One region of the Achromobacter sp. NCFB-sbj8-Ac1-l genome, then DNA from elsewhere that is predicted to be linked to it. Evidence: predicted binding sites of a transcription regulator. Region 1 holds the regulator's gene; each other region holds the start of a gene.

Region 1 (7,212 bases):
TTACAAGCGCATTCGCCACGGCGAAATCAAGGGCGACGAAGTCGAGTTGTCCAAGAGCAACATCATGCTGATCGGCCCCACCGGGTCGGGCAAGACGTTGCTGGCGCAGACGCTGGCGCGCATGCTGAACGTGCCGTTCGTCATGGCCGACGCCACCACGCTGACCGAAGCCGGTTACGTGGGCGAAGACGTCGAAAACATCATTCAGAAGTTGCTGCAGAACTGCAACTACGAAGTCGAGAAGGCGCAGCGCGCCATCATCTACATCGACGAAATCGACAAGATTTCCCGCAAGTCCGACAACCCGTCCATCACCCGCGACGTGTCGGGCGAGGGCGTGCAACAGGCCTTGCTCAAGCTCATCGAAGGCACGGTGGCCTCCGTGCCGCCGCAGGGCGGGCGCAAGCACCCCAACCAGGACTTCGTCCAGGTTGATACGACCAACATCCTGTTCATCGTCGGCGGCGCCTTCGACGGGCTCGAAAAAGTCATCCGCGACCGCACCGAAAAGTCGGGCATCGGCTTCTCGGCCTCCGTGCGCGCCAAGTCCGAACGCGGCGTGGGCGAGCTGTTCTCGGAAGTCGAACCCGAAGACCTGATCAAGTTCGGCCTCATTCCCGAGCTGGTCGGCCGCCTGCCGGTGGTCGCCACGCTGGACGAACTCGACGAAGCGGCCCTGGTCCAGATCCTGACCGAGCCCAAGAACGCCTTGCTCAAGCAGTTCCAGAAGCTGTTCGCCATGGAAGGCGCCGAGCTGGACGTGCGCCCGGCAGCCTTGAAGGCGATCGCCCGCAAGGCGCTCAAGCGCAAGACCGGCGCCCGCGGCCTGCGCTCCATCATCGAGCAGGCGCTGCTCGACACCATGTATGACCTGCCGTCGCAAGGCAACGTCAAGCGCGTGGTGCTGGACGAAGGCGCGATCGAAGGCGAGGGCAAGCCCTTGCTGATCTACGCGGACGAAGAAAGCGCCGCCGAAAAGCCCGAGCGCGGAGAAGTCCGCGACGCCGCGGCCTGACGGTTATTTCAGAAAAACCCGTTCTCGTAACGGGTTTTTTTACCTCGGGGCCTGACCTTGAACGGATGGTCCCGGGGCGTGTCCAAGAAAACAAGGGAAACCGGCCGCTGTTTTTTTTGCCGTTTTGTTTATCCGGCAGCCGGGATCTTGAATTTTCGGCTATTGTTCCCATAACAGACGTAACTGACGAAGATGCCTGGGTATACCCGGGCATCCTGTCCCCGATACGCCGAGTCATACCGAGGAACCTCCTATGTCTGCCAGCCAGACCCTGCCTTCCGACCCGATCGACCTTCCCCTGCTGCCGCTGCGCGATGTCGTGGTGTTTCCGCACATGGTCATCCCGCTGTTCGTCGGCCGTCCGCGCTCGATCCGCGCGCTCGAGGTTGCGATGGAAGCGGGCAAGAGCATCATGCTGGTGGCCCAAAAGTCCGCCGGCAAGGATGATCCCACCCCCGAAGACGTCTACGAGATCGGCTGCGTCGCCGGCATCCTGCAGATGCTCAAGCTGCCCGACGGCACCGTCAAGGTGCTGGTCGAGGGTACCCAGCGTGCCCGCATCAACAGCATCGAAGACGCCGATTCGCACTTTACGTGCCAGGTCACGCCGATCGAGCCGGATGCCGTCCAGGGCTCCGAAACCGAAGCCCTGCGCCGCGCGATCGTTGCCCAGTTCGAGCAATACGTCAAACTGAACAAGAAGATCCCTCCGGAGATCCTGACCTCGCTCGCCGGCATCGATGACGCCGGTCGCCTGGCCGATACGATCGCCGCGCATCTTCCGCTGAAACTCGAGCAGAAGCAGAAGATGCTCGAGATCGTCGGCACCTCCGAACGCCTTGAAGGCTTGCTCACGCAGCTGGAAACCGAAATCGACATTCTCCAGGTCGAGAAGCGGATTCGCGGCCGCGTGAAGAAGCAGATGGAAAAGAGCCAGCGCGACTACTACCTGAATGAGCAGGTCAAGGCCATTCAGAAAGAGTTGGGCGAGGGCGAAGAAGGCGCGGACATCGAAGAGCTCGAAAAGAAGATCATCGCTGCCCACATGCCCAAAGAGGCACGTAAAAAGGCCGATGCCGAGCTCAAGAAGCTCAAGCTCATGTCGCCCATGTCGGCCGAAGCCACCGTGGTGCGCAACTACATCGATACGCTCATCAACCTCCCCTGGAGAAAGAAGAGCAAGATCAACAATTCCATCGCCAACGCCGAGACCGTACTGGACAACGACCACTACGGCCTGGAAAAGGTGAAGGAACGCATCCTTGAATACCTTGCCGTGCAACAGCGCGTGGACAAGGTCAAGGCGCCTATCCTGTGCCTGGTCGGCCCTCCGGGCGTCGGCAAGACCTCGCTTGGCCAGTCCATCGCCAAGGCCACGAACCGCAAGTTCGTGCGCATGGCCCTGGGTGGCGTGCGCGACGAAGCCGAGATCCGCGGCCATCGTCGGACCTACATCGGTTCGATGCCGGGCAAGATCGTCCAGAACATGTCGAAGGTCGGCGTGCGCAATCCCTTGTTCCTGCTCGACGAAATCGACAAGCTGGGCATGGATTTCCGTGGCGATCCCTCGTCGGCGCTGCTCGAAGTGCTGGATCCTGAACAGAACCACACGTTCCAGGACCACTACATCGAGGTTGACTTCGATCTGTCCGACGTCATGTTCGTGGCGACCAGCAACACGCTGAACATTCCGCCGGCGCTGCTGGACCGCATGGAAGTGATCCGCCTGTCGGGTTACACCGAGGAAGAAAAGATCCACATCGCCCGCGACCATCTGCTGCCCAAGCTGATGAAGAACAACGGCGTGAAGGATACCGAGCTTACCGTCGACGACAGCGCCTTGCGCGACATCGTGCGCTACTACACCCGCGAAGCCGGTGTGCGTGCGCTCGAGCGCGAAGTGGGCAAGATCTGCCGCAAAGTCATCAAGCAATTGCTGACCCAGACCGATCGTGCCAAGGCCGAAGGCAAGACCCTCGAGGTCAAGCCGGTCAATGTCACGGGCGACAACCTGAGCGACTACCTCGGCGTGCGCCGCTACACCTTCGGCATGGCCGAAAAGGAAAACCAGATCGGTCAAGTGACCGGCCTGGCCTGGACGGAAGTCGGTGGCGACCTGCTCACGATCGAAGTGGCGGACATGCCCGGCAAGGGCGTGATCCAACGCACCGGTTCGCTGGGCGACGTGATGAAGGAATCGGTCGAAGCGGCTCGTACGGTGGTGCGCTCACGCGCCCGTCGCTTGGGCTTTGCAGACAGCGTGTTCGAGAAGCATGACATGCACGTGCACGTGCCGGAAGGCGCGACGCCCAAGGACGGTCCGTCTGCGGGTATTGCGATCACCACGGCCATGGTGTCGGCGCTGTCGCGCATCCCGGTGCGCGCCGATGTCGCCATGACGGGCGAAATCACGTTGCGTGGCGAAGTCCTGCCGATCGGCGGCTTGAAGGAAAAGCTGTTGGCCGCTCACCGCGGTGGCATCAAGACGGTCTTGATCCCGGAAGAAAACGTCAAGGATTTGGCGGAGATCCCGGACAACGTCAAGAACCATCTCGAGATCGTGCCGGTGCGCTGGATCGACAAGGTGCTGGAACTGGCCCTGGAACGCCTGCCCGAGCCGCTGGCCGAAGACGAGGCGGTGAAGGAACCGCTGGTGGCCAAGCCGGCCGAGCCTGGCTCGACGGACCCGGTGCTCAAGCACTGATGCTGGCCCGAGAGGCGCTGCTTGCGGCGCCTTCAACAAGAAACCCCGCCTTGGCGGGGTTTCTTTTTTAGGCTTGGCTGCACTGCGGCGTGTCTCGGCGACGCTGGCCGGGCGGGAGCCGTATAGAGAACCTGGAACGGCCTGCGAGGCCAGCCAAGCGCGGTTCAGTGGTGCATCAATGCAGTGCGTGGGTGCGGATCAGGCCGACCGCGATGCCTTCGAGCGCGAATTCCTGGTCGGCTTCGACCACGATGGTGTCGAAGTCGGGGTTTTCGGGCAGCAGTTCGATACGGCCGTGCTGGCGCTGCAGGCGCTTGACGGTGACGTCGTCGCCCAGGCGGGCCACCACGATCTGGCCGTTGCGGGCTTCGGAGGCCTTCTTGACGGCGAGCAGGTCGCCTTCGAGGATGCCGGCATCGCGCATGCTCATGCCGCGCACCTTGAGCAGGTAGTCGGGTGCCTGGGCGAACAGGCTGGAGTCGACGCCGATTTCGCGTTCGACGTGTTCGGCGGCCAGGATGGGGCTGCCGGCGGCCACCCGGCCTACCAACGGCAGCAGCAGCTGCGCCAGGCCTGGCAGGGGCAGGGCGGCTTGCGTCGGGGCGGCCGAGGCGTCTTTCAGGCGGATGCCGCGCGAGGCGCCGGCCGTGAGCTCAATGGCGCCTTTGCGGGCCAGGGCCTTGAGATGGTCTTCGGCCGCGTTGGGCGAGCGAAATCCCAGGGCCAAGGCAATTTCGGCGCGGGTGGGCGGAAAGCCCGTGCGCGCGACGGTTTGCCGGATGAGGTCCAGGATTTGCTGTTGACGATCAGTGAGTTTGCTGGCCATGGCGATGATCCGTTTGGGGTCGGACTGTACATATATACAGCAGCATTCTGGGGGACATAACGCAAAAAAGCAAGCGGGTGTCGAGCGCCAGGGCAAGAGACCCATAAATCGCGGGCAATGAAAACGGGACCCGAAGGTCCCGTCTGGCTGGTGCCGGCAGTGCGAGGCGCTTTACAGCACCGCGGCGATGCCCTTGGCGACCTGGTCGATGTTGCCGCTGTTCAGGGCGGCAACGCAGATGCGGCCGCTGGAGACGGCATAGACGCCATGCTCTTCGCGCAGGCGGTCGACCTGGGCCGAGGTCAGGCCCGAGTACGAGAACATGCCGCGTTGCTGCAGCACGAAGCTGAAGTCCTGCTTGCCGCCGTGTTCCTTGATTTTCTCGACCAGTTGCTTGCGCATCAGGCGGATACGGTCGCGCATGGCGCCGAGTTCCTGTTCCCACATGGCGAACAGTTCAGGCGTGTTCAGCACCGTCGAGACGATCGTGCCGCCGTGGGTGGGCGGGTTGGAATAGTTGGTGCGGATGACGCGCTTGAGCTGGCTCAGGACGCGGGTGGCCTGGTCTTTGCTGCCGGCCACGACGGTCAGGGCGCCGACGCGCTCGCCGTACAGCGAGAACGACTTCGAGAACGACGAGCTGATGAACATGGTCATGTTCAGGTCGGCGAACAGGCGCACGACGGCGGCATCTTCCTTGAGGCCTTCGCCGAAACCCTGGTAGGCGATGTCCAGGAACGGGACCAGGTTGTTTTCCTTCACGACGGCGGCGATCTGCTGCCATTGTTCGAAGGTGGGGTCCACGCCCGTGGGGTTGTGGCAGCAAGCGTGCAGCACGACGACGGTCTGGGCCGGCGCGGCCTTCAGGGCGGCCAGCATGCCATCGAAATTCAGGCCACGGGTGGCGGCATCGTAGTAGGCGTAGGTGCCGACTTCGAAGCCGGCGCGTTCGAACAGCGCGCGGTGGTTTTCCCAGCTGGGGTCGCTGATCAGGACCTTGGCGGTCGGCAGCAGCTGGCGCAGGAAGTCGGCGCCGATCTTGAGGGCGCCGGTGCCGCCCAGGGCCTGGGTGGTGAGGACGCGGCCTTCGGTCACCAGGGGGGAATCCTTGCCGATCAGCAGGGCTTGCGCGCCCTGGTTGTAGCCGGCGATGCCCTCGATCGGCAGATAGCCGCGGGCAGCAGCGGCTTCGATGCGGGCGATTTCGGCCTTGCGCACCGCGCCCAGCAGGGGAATCCGGCCCTGGTCGTCGTAGTACACGCCAACGCCCAGGTTGACTTTACCGGGGCGGGTATCCGCGTTGTATTGTTCGTTCAGACCAAGAATGGGGTCGCGCGGCGCGAGTTCGACGGAATCGAAAAGGGTGCTCATGGGACTCTGCTGAGGGTGAGTGGACGCAGTGGGAAGTGCTGTGGATAATGGGGGGTTTACCCTGGGAACAGTCTAGCATGCCTAAGAGCGCAATAGACCCAAGTACGGCGGGTGCCGCAGCCGCGGGTTCGACCACCGATCCGGCCGGCGCAGCCCCCGTTGCGGCGGCGCCCGGTGCTGGCCCGGCGGGTGCCGGATTCGTGGATTTCCCGGATAGCCCGTTTCATCTGTACCAGCCTTACCCGCCGGCCGGCGACCAGCCTGCGGCCATCGAGGGCCTGGTCCAGGGGGTGCAGGACGGCCTGATGTTCCAGACCCTGCTGGGTGTGACCGGGTCGGGCAAGACCTACACCATGGCCAACGTCATCGCCCAGCTCGGGCGGCCGGCCCTGGTTCTGGCCCCGAACAAGACCCTGGCGGCGCAGTTGTACGCCGAAATGCGCGAGTTCTTCCCCAAGAATGCGATCGAGTATTTCGTTTCGTATTACGACTACTACCAACCCGAAGCCTACGTACCCACGCGCGACCTGTTCATTGAAAAGGACTCGTCCATCAACGAGCACATCGAGCAGATGCGCCTGTCGGCGACCAAGAGCCTTCTCGAACGTCGCGACACGATCATCGTCGGCACGGTGTCGTGCATCTACGGTATCGGCAACCCGGGCGACTATCACGCGATGGTGCTGATCCTGCGCGCGGGCGACCAGATCTCGCGGCGCGAGATCCTGGCGCGGCTGGTTGCCATGCAGTACACCCGCAACGACGCGGAATTCACCCGCGGCGTGTTCCGGGTGCGCGGCGAAACCATCGACATCTTCCCGGCCGAAAGCGCCGAACTGGCGCTGCGGCTGACCTTGTTCGATGACGAAATCGAAAGCCTGGAGCTGTTCGATCCGCTGACCGGCCGTATCCGCCAGAAGCTGCCGCGCTTTACCGTCTACCCTGGCTCGCACTATGTGACCCCGCGCGATACTGTCATGCGTGCCATCGAGACCATCAAGGAAGAACTGCGCGACCGGGTCAAGCGCTTTGTCGATGACGGCCATCTGGTCGAGGCCCAGCGTCTGGAGCAGCGCACCCGTTTCGACCTGGAAATGCTGCAGGAGCTGGGGTTCTGCAAAGGCATCGAAAACTACTCGCGGCATCTGTCAGGCGCGGCGCCGGGCGATCCGCCGCCCACGCTGATCGACTACCTGCCGTCCGATGCCCTGATGTTCATCGACGAAAGCCACGTCACCATCGGCCAGCTCAGCGCCATGTACCGCGGCGACCGTTCGCGCAAGGAAACGCTGGTGC
Region 2 (7,212 bases), 2.2 Mb from region 1:
GGCCCATGCGGAACAAGGTGTCCAGCGACACCGGCTCGTTGTCCTTCTGGCCGAACCGGGCGGGCACGGCGCCCAGCAACGTGGTCCATTCCAGGATCTGGTCGTACCAGGCGAAATCGCCCACGGGCACGAACTTCAGGCCGGCGGCGGCCTGCAGCTTCCAGTGCTGGGCGCGCAGGTCGCGGCCGGTTTGCGCCAGCGCTTCGCCGGTCTGCTTGCCAGCCCAATAGGCTTCGACAGCGTGCTTCAACTCGCGGTGGGCCCCAATGCGGGGGAATCCCAAATTATGAATCGTAGTCATGACTACCCCTATATTCGACAAAATTTGTTCATATGAAGGCTATTCTGCCGCCAAATCAAAATGAATCAAAATCAATGTCTACATTCATAAGATGAGGGAATCTCATACAATATAAGCTCATGCCCGCCCTCTGGGGTTGGGTGCCCCGCCGCCTCGGCTCGCCCTGACCGTCACGCCGCCCGCATGCTGGAAATCCGCCACCTAGAAACGCTGACCGCCATCCGTGAAGGCGGCAGCCTGCAGGAAGCCGCAGAGCGCCTGCACCTGACCCAGTCCGCCCTGTCGCACCAATTGCGCGACCTGGAAACGCGGCTGGGCACGCCGCTGCTGAACCGCCGCACCCGCCCGGCCCGACTGACCACGGCAGGGCTGCGCGTGCTGGCCCTGGCCGACGAGGTGCTGCCGCGCATGCGCGCCACCGAACGCGAATTGCAGCGCCTGGCCGCCGGCCGCACCGGCCGACTGCACCTGGCCATCGACTGCCATTCCTGCTTTCAATGGCTGATGCCGGCGCTGGACGCCTTCCGTGTGCAATGGCCGGATGTGGCGCTGGACCTGTCTGCGGCGTTTTCCTTCGCCCCCCTGCCCGCGTTGGTGCGGGGCGACCTGGATCTGGTCATCACGTCCGACCCCCAGCCGCTGGACGCGGTGCAGTACCTGCCGCTGTTCAAGTACGAGCTGGTGCTGGCCGTGTCCGAATCCAATCCGCTGGCCGGCAGCAAGTTCGTCATGCCCGACCAACTGGCCGACCAGACGCTCATCACCTACCCGGTGGACAAGCAGCGCCTGGATATCTTCACGGCCTTCCTGGACCCGGCCGATGTCGAACCCGCCGCCATCCGCAAGGCCGAACTGACGCCGATCATCGCGCAACTGGTTGCCAGCAACCGAGGCGTGGCCGCCCTGCCCAACTGGGCGTTGACCGAATACATGAACCAGGGCTGGCTGCGCCAGTGCCGGCTGGGGCCGCAGGGCGTCTGGCGCACGCTGTACGCCACGGTGCGCAGCGAAGACACAGACGCGTCTTACATCGATGAATTCCTGACCCTGACTCGCGACGTCTGCTTCAAGACGCTCAGCGGGATCAAGTCGGCGAAGTAAACGGCCGCGGCGCAAAGCGGGCCGTCGCACGGCGAACCCGCGGCCCGCGCTGACGATGCGCCGGCCCGGCAGTCAGAAGATCGGCAATGACGCGATCCAGCGACACCCCGCGTTGCGCTGCCTACTCGTCGTCGCCTGCGCCCAGGATGCGCCGAATGACATCGTGCGCAAAACCACGGCTGGCCAGGAAGCGGGCCTGCCTGGCATACGCAGCGCGGTCTTCGGGCTTGGCGTCGAACTTTCTTTTCCAGACTTCCAGTGCTCGGTCGTATTCCGTGGCCCGCAGTTGCTCGCGCAGTTCGGCCACCTGGCTGTCGTCCACGCCGTGCTGCCGCAGTTCCTGGACGATGCGGGCCGCCCCCTGGCGCGAAGCGCGCCGGTGCACCAGGCTCTGTGCGAAGCGTTCGGTGGACAGCCAGCCTTCTTTTTCCAGCGCGTCGAGCACGGTGTCGACCTCGGCCGGATCGTCGGCGTGCGGGGCGAGCTTGCGAGCCAGTTCTTCGCGGGCATGTTCGCGCCGCGACAGATACCCCACGGCGCGCATCTTCAAGGACGGCCCCTTGGGTGGGGCCTTGGCCTCGCGGGCGCCGCCCGACGGACCGCCGTCCGACGGATCGCCGCCCGACGGATCGCCGTCCGAAACCTTTGCATCCCGGGCAGAACCTGCGCGCGAGCGGTATCGATTGGACGCGCCTTTGCGGCCGCTGGCTCGCATTTCGGAGCTGCGCTGCCATTGATCGGGCGGCGCGTCGTCGCCGCCCCGGCCATCCGCACCCGCCCCGCGCCGCGCGTCCGACGTGCGGCGCAGCCCATCGGGCTTGGCCACGGTTTCGAATTCGTCGTCCAGCTTGGCGCGTAGGCGGTCAGCGGACGCGGCGGAGGGTTTCCAGCTCATGCGCTTCCTGCTTGCTATGTGCCAGCGGCAGGTCTCTCATGCTGGCCCCGCAACGTGGGGGCCTGATGCATGGGAGCCTGCCGCTGGCAACCGGGCGGAAAGGCCCGGCGACGATGCCGGACCCCGGCATCGGGGCCTGGCGACGGATGCCGGACGATTTACTCGGCGTCGTCTTCCGCGGTGGGAACGAATTCAGCCGCGCGGCTGACGATGCCCTGGTTTTCGCGAACGCGGTTTTCGATTTCGATCGCGATTTCCTTGTGCTCTTTCAGGTATTCGCGGACGTTGTCCTTGCCCTGGCCGATGCGGTTGCCGTTGTAGCTGTACCACGCGCCGGACTTGTCCACCACGTTGGCGGCCACGCCCAGATCGATGATTTCGCCTTCGCGAGAGATGCCGGCGCCATACATGATGTCGAATTCGGCCTGCTTGAACGGCGGCGCCACCTTGTTCTTGACGACCTTGACGCGGGTTTCATTACCGACGACCTCGTCGCCCTTCTTGATGGAACCGATGCGGCGGATGTCCAGGCGGACCGAGGCGTAGAACTTGAGCGCGTTGCCGCCGGTGGTGGTTTCGGGGTTGCCGAACATGACGCCGATCTTCATGCGGATCTGGTTGATGAAGATGACCATGCAATTGGTGCGCTTGATGGTGGCGGTCAGCTTGCGCAGCGCCTGGCTCATCAGGCGGGCCTGCAGGCCCGGCAGCGAATCGCCCATTTCGCCTTCGATTTCGGCCTTGGGCACCAGGGCCGCGACCGAGTCGATGACGATCAGGTCGACCGACCCCGAACGCACCAGGGCGTCGGTGATTTCCAGGGCCTGCTCGCCCGTGTCCGGCTGCGAGATCAGCAGGTCGGTCAGGTTGACGCCCAGCTTGTTGGCGTACTGCACGTCCAGCGCGTGTTCGGCGTCGACGAAGGCGCAGGTGCCGCCGATTTTCTGCATTTCGGCAATGACCTGCAGGGTCAGCGTGGTTTTGCCCGAGGATTCCGGACCGTAGATTTCAACCACGCGGCCCCGCGGCAGGCCGCCGACGCCCAGTGCGATATCCAGCCCCAACGACCCCGTGGACACCACCTGGATGTCGTGCGAGACCTCGTTGTCGCCGTAGCGCATGATCGAGCCCTTGCCGAACTGCTTTTCGATCTGCGAAAGCGCGGCGGCAAGCGCCTTGGCTTTTTCCGAAGCGGCGGCCTTGGTGGTTTTGTCGTCCATGTAGAGTCCTGTCTGTAACGTATCGGGGCGCGGTACGGGGTTGTCGAGATACCGGAGTTGTCGAGGGGGTATCGAGCTACCGGATTGTCCTGAGATTTCGGATAGCGCAGATTATGGCATCGGATTGTACTGTACAAAAAACCAGTGTGCCAGAGTTTTCCACGTATTCCCTGAGTGGGCAAGCGCGGTGGCCTATGCCAGAATCGCGGATACCCCCGGCGTTATGTCCCCATTGCCCGCCGGGCCGCCCGCCCTGGGTCACAAGCCCCGCGGCGGCCAGCGCGCGCCCGGTGCGCGTTGCCGGTTTCCCCTCTTTATTCAGCAGCCCATGCGCATCCTGATCGCCGAAGACGACAGCATCCTGGCCGACGGCCTGTCACGCTCGTTGCGCCATAACGGCTACGCGGTGGATGCCGTACGCGACGGGCTGGCCGCCGATTCCGCGCTGGCGGCCCAGGCCTTCGACCTGCTCATCCTCGACCTCGGCTTGCCGCAGTTGGCGGGGCTGGAGGTGCTGCGCCGGCTGCGCGCCCGCAATTCCGCCCTGCCCGTCCTCATCCTGACCGCCGCCGACAGCATCGAACAGCGCGTCAAAGGCCTGGACCTGGGCGCCGACGACTACATGGCCAAGCCTTTCGCGCTGTCCGAGCTCGAAGCGCGCGTGCGCGCCCTGACCCGTCGCGGCGCGGGCGGCGGCGCCACGCTGCTCAAGCACGGCCGGCTGGTGTTCGACCAGACCGGGCGTGTGGCCATGGTCGACGACCAGACGCTGGACCTGTCCGCCCGCGAAGTCAGCCTGCTGGAAATCCTGCTGACCCGCAGCGGCCGCATGGTCAGCAAGACCCAGTTGGTCGACCACCTGTGCGAATGGGGTGAAGAGGTCAGCACCAACGCCATCGAAGTCTATGTGCACCGCCTGCGCAAGAAGCTGGAACCCAGCGGGGTGAAGATCGTGACGGTGCGCGGCCTGGGCTACTGCCTTGAACGGGACCAGGGTGCGGCGTACCTCGCAAGCTGAGCCTGCCACGCCGGAGGCGCTCAACCAGGAAGCGCTGGATGTCATGCGGGCCGGCGCCCGCGGCCCCAGCTTCGCGCCGCCGCAGCGCTCGCTGCTGGGCGAGATCCTGGACTGGATGCTGGCGCCGCTGTTCCTGCTGTGGCCCATGAGCGTGGCCATCACCTATGTGGTGGCGCAGAACATCGCCAACGTGCCCTACGACCGCGCACTGGCCAACAACCTGCACGTACTGACCCGCCAGGTGCACGCCCAGGACGGCCGCGCGGTGCTGCGCATGACCGATCCGGCGCGCGAGGTGCTGCGCGCCGACGAGACCGACAGCGTCTTCTGGCTGGCCCTGGGCAGCCGCGGCGAGTACCTCGGCGGCGACCGCGCCCTGCCGCTGCCCGCCTCGGTGGGCCAGCCCCGCCCCGGCGAAGTGCAGTACGAGGACGACACCCTGCGCGGCTTCGGCATCCGCCTGGCCTACACCTGGGTCGACCTGAACCTGCCCAACACCCAGCCCGCGCTGCTGATCGTCGCCGAGACGGTCGAAAAACGCACCCAGCTTGCCAACGACATCATCAAGGGCGTGATCATTCCGCAATTCGTGGTGCTGCCGATCGCGGTGCTGCTGGTGTGGTTCGGGCTGTCGCGCGGCGTCGCGCCGCTGAACGCACTGCAGCAGCGCTTGCGGGCGCGCCGACCCGACGACCTGTCGCCCATCGATGAACGCGCCGCGCCGTCCGAGATCGCGCCGCTGGTGGCGGCCATGAACGATCTGCTGGATCGCCTGTCGGCCAACGTGCAGGCGCAGCGCCGCTTCGTCGCCGATGCCGCGCACCAGTTGAAGACGCCGCTGGCCGGCCTGCGCACACAGGCCGAATTGGCCCTGCGCGACGCCAGTCCCGAGGAAATGCAGTCCAGCCTGCGCCAGTTGGTGACCGGCTCAGAACGCGCGACCCGGCTGGTCAACCAGTTGCTGCTGCTGGCGCGCGCCGAGAACCCCAGCGCGATCGGCCTGGCTGCCACCGACCTGAACGCCATCGCCTACGAGCAGGCGATGCACTGGGTGCCGCAGGCGCTGTCGCTCAACACCGATCTGGGCTTCGAAGGCTCGGAAACGCCGGTCCTGATCAACGGCAACCCGCTGCTATTGGCCGAGCTGCTGAACAATCTGGTGGACAACGCGCTGCGCTACACGCCGCGCGGCGGCCACATCACGGTGCGGGTACAGGAGCAGGACGGCCAGGGCGTCCTGGAAGTCGAGGATTCCGGCCCCGGCATCGCCCCCGAGGAACGCGAACGCGTGTTCGACCGCTTCTACCGCGTGCTGGGCACGCTGTCCGACGGCAGCGGCCTGGGGCTGGCCATCGTCAGGGAAATCGCCCAGAAACATCAGGCCACCGTGCTGATCAGCGACCACCCCACCCCGCATTCGGATCTGCCCGGCACCCGTATCCGGGTCGTCTTCCCGCTCTATTCCGAACCCGCTGACGACCTCGACGCCTAGCGTCGCCCCGACTCAAGCGTCTAAGGACTATCCCTAGCCTCCCCAGGGATAGTTACTTTTAGTTTCAATTTTAAGATTCAGGTAAGGGTCCCGTCAGAACCTCGTCAGCCTCGCGTCCCAACCTTGCGCATAGCTCGATGTCGGTCTTGCCGGCGGAGGGTGACGCACGGCGGAAAACCGCCGGCCAGAAAAAATCGAGGAGACATCATGAGCACAACTACCATGGCAGGTCGCGGTCCATCCGCGGAACCGCGCCCGATGACCAAGGATGAACGCCGCGTCATCTTTGCCTCGTCGCTGGGCACGGTGTTCGAGTGGTACGACTTTTATCTTTACGGTTCGCTGGCCGCGATCATCGCCCAGCACTTTTTCTCGGGCGTGAACCCCACCGCAGGCTTCATCTTCGCGCTGCTGGCCTTTGCCGCCGGTTTCGCGGTGCGCCCCTTCGGCGCACTGGTGTTCGGCCGCCTGGGCGACCTGGTTGGCCGCAAATACACGTTCCTGGTCACCATCGTGCTGATGGGCCTGTCCACCTTCCTGGTGGGTGTGTTGCCCAGCTACGCCAGCATCGGCCTGGCTGCACCCGCCATCCTGATCGTCCTGCGCCTGTTGCAAGGCCTGGCGCTGGGCGGTGAATACGGCGGCGCCGCGACCTACGTCGCCGAGCACGCCCCGCACGGCCGCCGCGGCTTCTACACCTCGTGGATCCAGACCACTGCGACCCTGGGCCTGTTCCTGTCGCTGCTGGTGATCCTGGGCATCCGCACGTTCATGGGTGAAGACGACTTCAAGGCCTGGGGCTGGCGCATTCCGTTCCTGATCTCGGTCGTGCTGCTGGGCATCTCGGTGTGGATTCGCCTGCAGTTGAACGAATCGCCGACCTTCAAGCGCATGAAGGAAGAAGGCAAGGGTTCGAAGGCGCCGATCCAGGAATCGTTCGGCCAGTGGAAGAACCTGAAGGTCGTGATCCTGGCGCTGCTGGGCCTGACCGCCGGCCAGGCCGTGGTCTGGTACACCGGCCAGTTCTACGCGCTGTTCTTCCTGACGCAGACGCTGAAGGTCGACGCCAACACCGCCAACATCATGATCGCCCTGGCGCTCCTGATCGGCACCCCGTTCTTCGTGATCTTCGGTGCGCTCTCGGACAAGATCGGCCGCAAGCCCATCATCATGGCCGGCTGCCTG
Region 3 (7,212 bases), 530 kb from region 1:
ATGGCCTGGTCGTGCAGATAGGCGCCCTGGCGGGCCGTGTAGGCCCAGGCGTAGCCGGCTTCGACCTGCAGGCGGTTGGCCGAGCGGCCATCTTCCAGGATCAGGGCGCACACTTCGCGGCCGTACTGGTCTTTTTCGTAGCACTGCGCGGTCAGGGTCTTGCCGGCCACCAGGTCGGCCAGGTTCTTGCGGGCGGCCTCGGCATAGGGCTGGCCGGGCTGGTCGGCGCCATGGCCCTCTTCGGGCGCATCGATGCTGTCCAGGCGGATGCGGCGTTGGCCGTCGGGCACGCGCAGCGTGACGGTATCGCCGTCGGCCACGTTGACGATCATGCCGGTCAAGGTATAGCTGCCGGTCGGCACGCCGCCTGCGGGGGCTGCCCCGGGTGTGCGTTGGGAGGCCGGCGCACTGGCGCCGGGCCGCTGGCCGCCCTGCCCCGACGGCTGCAGCCAGTTGACGATAGCGCCGGCCGCGGCCAGGACCAGGGCGACGATCAGGGCGGTCAGCTTGCTGGCGCCGCCAAAAGGAGATTTGCCGCGCACGGGCCGGGCTCCGGATAAAGAAACGAGAGGCAGTGTGCCACAAGCCCGGGCGGCGCAGGCAAGGCGCGGCCCACCCGGCGCCGGCGCCCTGCCGGCCTGGCAGGTCTAGAGCCAGCCCGACTTGCGGAAACGCCAGTACAGGAAGGAACAGACCGACGCGATCACCCCCAGGGTGACGGGATAGCCATACGGGGATTCCAGCTCGGGCATGAACTTGAAGTTCATGCCGTAGATGCCGGCGATGGCCGTAGGCACGGCCAGGATGGCGGCCCAGGACGCCAGCTTGCGCGTGGTGTCGTTCTGCGCGGCCTGGCCGATCATCAGGCTGGCTTCAAACGCGAAGGCCAGCGATTCGCGCAGCGCGTTGAACAGTTCATCGACGCGCGACACGCGGTCGGCCACTTCGCCGAAATACGGCCGGGCGTGTTCGTCCACGGCCGACATCTCGACGCGCGCCAGGCGGCGGCTGATCTCTACCAGCGGCGACACCACGGTGTGGATGCGCAACAGGTCGCGGCGCTGGCGATAGAGCTTGCGGATATCGGAATCTTTCGCGCCGCGGATCAGCAGCTTCTGCTCGGCGCCCTCGACCACCGATTCGATCTTGCCGGCGGCGGCCACGTAGCGGTCCACCAGCCAGTCCAGCAGTTCGGAGGCCACGTAGTCGCTGCCGCGCTTGAGCAGGTCGGGCGAGGCTTCCAGGCGTTCGCGCAAGGGGCTGTGGCCGGCGGTGGCACCGCGCCGCACCGTGACCAGGAAGCCTTCGCCGATCAGGAATTGGGTTTCGCCGAAGATGGGGCGTTCGGCTTCGACCTCGACCGTGATGGCCACGATGAGCACCATGTTGCCGTAGTCGATGATCTTGGGCCGGCGGTGCGGCTCCAGCATTTCTTCCTGGTTCTTGTCGCAGGCGCCCAGCTCGCGGGCCACCTGGCCCAGCAGTTCGGGGCCGGGATTGCGCAGGCCCACCCACAGCATGCTGCGGTCCTGGTTGACGTACTGGCCCACTTCTTCGATGGGCACCTCGCGCTCGCGCCGGCCGTTCACATAGGCAATGGACGCCACGACCTCGCCTTTATGCGGATCGGTGGCGACGATTTCTTCGGTAGACATAGGCATCCTCCGGCTATGCGAGCCCTTGCGGAAACAGCGTATCGGTATGGGGCGATGATAGCCCAGCGCCGCTGTTCAGCCCTGGCCGAGGCCCCCCCCTGCTAGGCGAACAGGCTGCGCACCCGCTTGGCCACGTCCACCTGCGGCGCCTGCGGCTGCCGGGGTTCGCGCGGCCCGCCCGGCAGGTCGGGCAGCTTGGGCAGGTGGTCGAACAGCGGCAGCATGGCGTTGGTGATGTAGCGGGTGCGCGACCCGTACACATGGCGGTCGCCCATGCCGGTCTGCTGGTGCACATAGAAGCGCTGCGGCACGATCAGTTGCAGGCGTTCCTTGGCGCGCGTCATGGCCACGTACAGCAGGCGGCGCTCTTCTTCGATTTCCTCGGCCGTGCCGGTGCTCATGTCGGACGGTATGCAGCCATCGACCACGTTCAGCACGTACACGGCCTTCCATTCCTGGCCCTTGGCCGAATGGATGGTGGACAGGATCATGTAGTCTTCGTCGCGCGACGGGGCGCCGGATTCGTCGCTGGTGGCATCGGGCGGGTCCAGCGTCAGTTCGGTCAGGAAACGCTCGCGCGACGGGTAGCCGGCGGCGATGCGCACCAGCTGGTCCAGGTCGGTCTTGCGCACCCGGGCGTCGTCGTACAGGCGTTCGAGCTGGCCGGCGTACCAGCGCAGCGCCAGGTCGACGTCGGCCGGCCAGCGCAGGCCCGGGTCGGCGAGCGCGGCATACGTATCGGCAAACGCGCCCCACTCGGCCTGGGCCGCCGCACCCGGCTTGAATTCGCGCAGCGCACGCAGCGGCTCGGCCGACTGCGCCATGGCGTCCATCAGCTTGCCGGCGGTGGCCGGCCCGATGCCGGGCAACAACTGCGCCACGCGAAAACCCGCCATGCGGCCGCGCGGGTTTTCGGCCCAGCGCAACAGCGACAGCAGGTCCTTGACGTGGGCCGCTTCCAGGAAGCGCAGCCCGCCGAATTTGACGAACGGGATATTGCGGCGGGTCAGTTCCAGTTCAAGCGCCGCGCTGTGGCTGGACGTGCGAAACAGCGCGGCCTGCGACTTGAGCGTGGCCCCGCCCTCGCGCTGGGCCAGCACCTGATCGGCCACCCAGCGGGCCTGCCCGCCTTCGTCGCTGACGGTGACCAGTTCGGGCAGCTGCGACGACGTGCGGTCGGTCCAGAGGTCTTTGGCGTAGCGCTCGGTCGCCAGGCCGATGACGGCATTGGACGCATTGAGAATGGGCTGGGTCGAACGGTAATTGCGGTCCAGCGTGATGACCCGCGCCGGCTTGGGAAACTGGTTGGGGAAATCCAGGATATTGCGCACCGTGGCGGCGCGAAACGAATAGATGGACTGCGCGTCGTCGCCCACCACCGTCAGGCCGCGGCCGTCGGGCTTCATGGCCAGCAGAATGGCCGATTGCAGGCGGTTGGTGTCCTGGTATTCGTCCACCAGCACATGGTCGAAGCGCCCGCCGACGTCGGCGGCATTGGCCGCATCACCCATCATTTCGGCCCAGTACAACAGCAGGTCGTCGTAATCGAGCACCTGCTGGTCCTGCTTGGCCGCCACGTAGCCGCGAAACAGGCTCTTGAGCTCGTCTTCCCACTGCGCGCACCACGGGAACACGCTGTGCAGCACGTCGGCCACCGGCGTCTGGCTGTTGACCACCCGCGAATAGATCGCCAGGCAGGTGCCCTTGAGCGGAAAGCGCGACTTGGTGGACGACAGCCCAAGCTCGTGCCGGACCATGCCCATCAGGTCTTCGGCGTCGCCCCGGTCGTGGATGGTGAAGGCGTCGGACAGGCCGATGCGCTGGGCGCAATCGCGCAAAAGGCGCGCCCCGATGGCGTGGAACGTACCCGCCCATGGCAGCGACGGCGCCTGCTGGGTGCCGCGCAGGTTCATCACCCGTTGCAGCACCGACCCCACGCGGCGCTCCATTTCCTGGGCGGCGCGGCGCGAGAACGTCAACAGCAGCATGCGCTGCGGGTCGGCGCCGTTCAGGATCAGGTGAGCAACCCGGTGCGCCAAGGTGTTGGTCTTGCCTGACCCCGCCCCGGCGATGACCAGCAGGGGACCGTCGTCGCCCGCGCCGGCCACGCCGAATTCGGCGGCCTCGCGCTGGGCCGGATTCAGGTCGGCCAAGGGGTCGGGACGGCTGTTGGAAGGCGGAAGGGTCGGGTCGGACATGGCGCGCGGGGCTGGCAGCCAGGCGCGGAAAGGCCGGCCTGACAACTGGTTATATATCCAGGCATCATACCAGCCGCGGGCAATGTCCCGGCGGGAGTCTGGCGGGGACGGGGGAAGAAACGAGGACGGGTAGCGCGACGGTCGCTCGGCGCCCGGACGACTCAAGGTTTGGGTTGGGTCTTTTCGATGAACTGCTTCAATTCCGCCTCGGTCGCCTCGCCGGGTGGAGGCAGTCCCGGCAAAAAGCCCACAGCGCCAGGCCCAGACGCTGAAGGCTGTACACGCACTTCACCCCCAGGCAAGAAAATCGCCCAAACATAGCCGCTATAGGAAATGTCGTAAGGCAAGACCGGCGCGTCTCGTACCGTCAACGCATCCTGCCCGCGCTCGAACATGGAATCGGAGTTCCATTCGATCCGCATCGTCATGCCCGGCACCCACTCCCTTGGCAGGGAAACACAGCAAGTGCTGGATGTGTAAGCCTGCGCACGAGCGGTGCCTGCCCACGCTTGATTGATGAAAACCGGGCTCAAGCCCTCATCCAGATAATTGACGATACCCAATCGAACAGCAAGCGCCTCGGGGGTCGGCACGGGCTGTGTCGAAGCCAGACCAGCGATCAGGCTTGAAGCGCCCAGGAACATTGCCAACATAGATCGGCGAATCAGACGGGCACTGCCGTGTAGCGACTGACCGCGTGCACGTGAACGAAGAATCCGTATGCTCGGGCGCATGCCTACTGCTTGGGTTGGGTCTTTTCGATGAACTGCTTCAATTCCGCCTCGGTCGCCTCGCCGGGTGGAGGCAACCCCAACAAAAAGCCTTCCGCGCCAGGACGAGAGCGTGATGGTTGCAGCCGCACCTCTCCACCAGGCAGAAAAATGGCCCAGACATAACCATCGTGAAACGGCTCGTATGGCATGACCGGAACATCGCGAACCAATAGATCATTCTCGCCACGATAAAACATCGAATCAGAATTCCACTCCACCCTCATTGTCATTCCCGGCTTCCACTCGGTCGCAATGGCAACGCAGCAAGTGCTGGATGTGTAAGCCTGCGCACGAGCACTTCCCGCCCATGCACGATTGATGAAGACGGGACTCAAACCTTCGTCAAGGTAATTGATGATGCCTAACCGCACGCCAAGCGTTGCGGGAATAGGCATGGACTGCGTCCAACCAGCCACAGGCTGCCCTATCAACGCCATGCAAAAGGCTAAAGAGCATCCCCAACGAAGCGAGCGAAGTCGAGTGAACAGGCTGATCAGAAAATTGATTTTCTGCATACTCAGAATCGCGGAATGGCGTTGAAGTTTATTGGCATATTCTGCAGAGCACGCTGCGTATTCTCCCGGTCCTGCTGCGCCTCCCGTTGCGCCCGAACCTGAGGATTGGCGTAGACAGAGCGCCAGCGCAAATAGCCCCATTGAGAGTAAAACTCCCGTCCACCGGCCTGCAATGGCACGGCATTGGGATTTGCTCGATAGGCAACCAACTCTGCCCGCTCTTCCTTGCTGGGCATCAGTGGCCAGGCCAGGTCAGCCCGACCGGTCGATACATATTGTTCGGCCAGCTTTTCACGCTGGTCCAGTTGCTTGAGACGATCACGCTGGATGCTCATCCACACGTCGTCATCCTTGCCCAGAGGCTTGAACCAGGCCCTTGAATCGTGCACATAATTGTCCAGAAAATCAATCACCGCGGCGACGGGCCTGCCAGGAAGGTTCCAGACGGTGCGCATCTGATCCAGCCACATCTTCTCTTTGTTGCCTCGCAATGCCAACATGACACTGTCATAGAGCCGAGCGCCTTCCGCACCCGGCATCACATTCGGGGTTGAGCTGCGTTCAAGCGCATTGTTCGCAGTCAACGTTCGAACCTCCAGCAGCAACTCGTCGTTGGCTTGCACCAGATCCTCGTAGTCCTGAGGATTGTTCGCCTTGGCCCGCAGCGCACTGGGAATGCCGCCCAGCCACTCAGGCCCGCGATCAACACGAAAGCGTCGCCAGCGCACATACTGAACGTAGTGGTTGTACATGATTCGGCGGGTCGATGATTGCCCATTGGATATGTCGCGAGTGTTCTCGACGTAAGCATTGAATGCATTGCGCAGGTTGGCCGACACTTCAAACCGGGCCTTGTCGCGAGCAGGCGCCGTGTGCAACCTCAAGGGTACGCCGGCCGTCACGGCTTCCCGATACATATCGCACAGAGGAATTTGCGACAGCTTATCGTTATCCGCCATCCCTCGGCCTTGCTCTGCAGGCTTGTAGCCGCCTCCCACGTCTGAATGCACCCCCGGATAGACGATCTCTTCAAAGCCACGACCATCAATCAAGTCCAGCGGAAATGATCCTCGCACTTCGTGCGCCCCGACCATATGGACGCAGCGAGTGACCATACTTGGAACTTCCATGTCTTCCTTGCTTGCCCACGCGCCGTGGCCGTCCCACAATTCGCCAGGCGCCGACTGTGCAATGCCGGCCGAGGCCACGGTGTCGTACAAGCCCATGAAATCGATGACCACAGGAATGCCCCCAAGGCGCAAGACGCCGTCTCCGCGAGGGGTGTAAAAAGACATTCCTTCGGGAACATCGCAGGCGTCCTTGAGCCAATTGGCAAACACCCGTGCCTCGGCCGCGCCACGAGAGAAACCAAAGATAGAGACGCGAATGCGCTCGACTTTTGGATTTGTGGACAGGTAGCCGGACAGCATCTGCCGCATCTCACGGTTACGACGCGACAACACGGAATAGCGTGCCATATTGTTCGGTCTGGCTTTATGAACGCTCAGAACTCTCCAAACTGATGCAGCCAGACCTTGGGCGCGTCGAATCGCCACGTCCGCCGCGTCACCAGGCGTTGGTCCAAAAGGAAGGGTGGCGCCCTTTGCCAGCTCTTCTATCTGCAAACCAGACATCGACATATCCGTGCTCATTTCCCGAACCAGCGCTCGCGTGTCCTGCCTTAGCGCATCTGTCAAAGTGCTATTCGGTACGAAATGCGAATACAGATGGTTCTGGAATTCCAGCAGAGCCCAATTGATGCGACCTTCTCCCCCCCATCCCGCTGCGGCTCCCGCCTGCGCATGCACGCCAGTTCCCGGATCACCCACCTTATCTACGCAAGGAGTACCCACGCCTTCGACATAGGTACGAAATCGGTGTTGGCGCGCGCTGTAACTAGGGTCTTTCTTATCGTCAAATACGTTATGCAACCTCGCCACATTCGTCTGCGTGTTGTCTCGCGCTTTGTCCGACACATACATGTTGTTGCGCGTGCCATCGAAGAAGAATCCGAAGAACAACTCGATCGAGCAGTCCGTGCCGGCCTTTTCGCCCATTTTCTGGCAGGCCT

Evidence for each region. The regulator LexA, encoded in region 1, represses DNA repair genes until DNA is damaged. The targets are predictions, from matches to a motif close to ACTGTATNNNNATACAGT.
Region 2: a site for LexA is predicted at 3,646-3,663, ahead of recA (recombinase RecA). Genes of this name have one in related genera too.
Region 3: a site for LexA is predicted at 3,898-3,915, ahead of ACUDP5_RS20550 (ATP-dependent helicase). Genes of this name have one in related genera too.

The regions. Positions count from the first base shown of each region.
Region 1 is NZ_CP199812.1:3,970,535-3,977,746, reverse strand. Features, by position in the region: gene clpX (ATP-dependent Clp protease ATP-binding subunit ClpX) at 1-1,015, shown strand, start outside; gene lon (endopeptidase La) at 1,269-3,719, shown strand; gene lexA (transcriptional repressor LexA) at 3,895-4,545, opposite strand; gene ACUDP5_RS18110 (aspartate/tyrosine/aromatic aminotransferase) at 4,717-5,916, opposite strand; gene uvrB (excinuclease ABC subunit UvrB) at 6,117-7,212, shown strand, end outside.
Region 2 is NZ_CP199812.1:1,741,827-1,749,038, reverse strand. Features, by position in the region: gene metE (5-methyltetrahydropteroyltriglutamate--homocysteine S-methyltransferase) at 1-301, opposite strand, end outside; gene ACUDP5_RS08040 (LysR family transcriptional regulator) at 485-1,402, shown strand; gene recX (recombination regulator RecX) at 1,524-2,297, opposite strand; gene recA (recombinase RecA) at 2,456-3,517, opposite strand; gene ACUDP5_RS08025 (response regulator transcription factor) at 3,846-4,535, shown strand; gene ACUDP5_RS08020 (sensor histidine kinase N-terminal domain-containing protein) at 4,651-6,027, shown strand; gene ACUDP5_RS08015 (MFS transporter) at 6,250-7,212, shown strand, end outside.
Region 3 is NZ_CP199812.1:4,495,958-4,503,169, forward strand. Features, by position in the region: gene ACUDP5_RS20540 (thermonuclease family protein) at 1-542, opposite strand, end outside; gene ACUDP5_RS20545 (magnesium and cobalt transport protein CorA) at 648-1,655, opposite strand; gene ACUDP5_RS20550 (ATP-dependent helicase) at 1,757-3,853, opposite strand; gene ACUDP5_RS20555 (DUF3304 domain-containing protein) at 4,015-4,506, opposite strand; gene ACUDP5_RS20560 (DUF3304 domain-containing protein) at 4,590-5,141, opposite strand; gene ACUDP5_RS20565 (T6SS phospholipase effector Tle1-like catalytic domain-containing protein) at 5,144-7,212, opposite strand, start outside.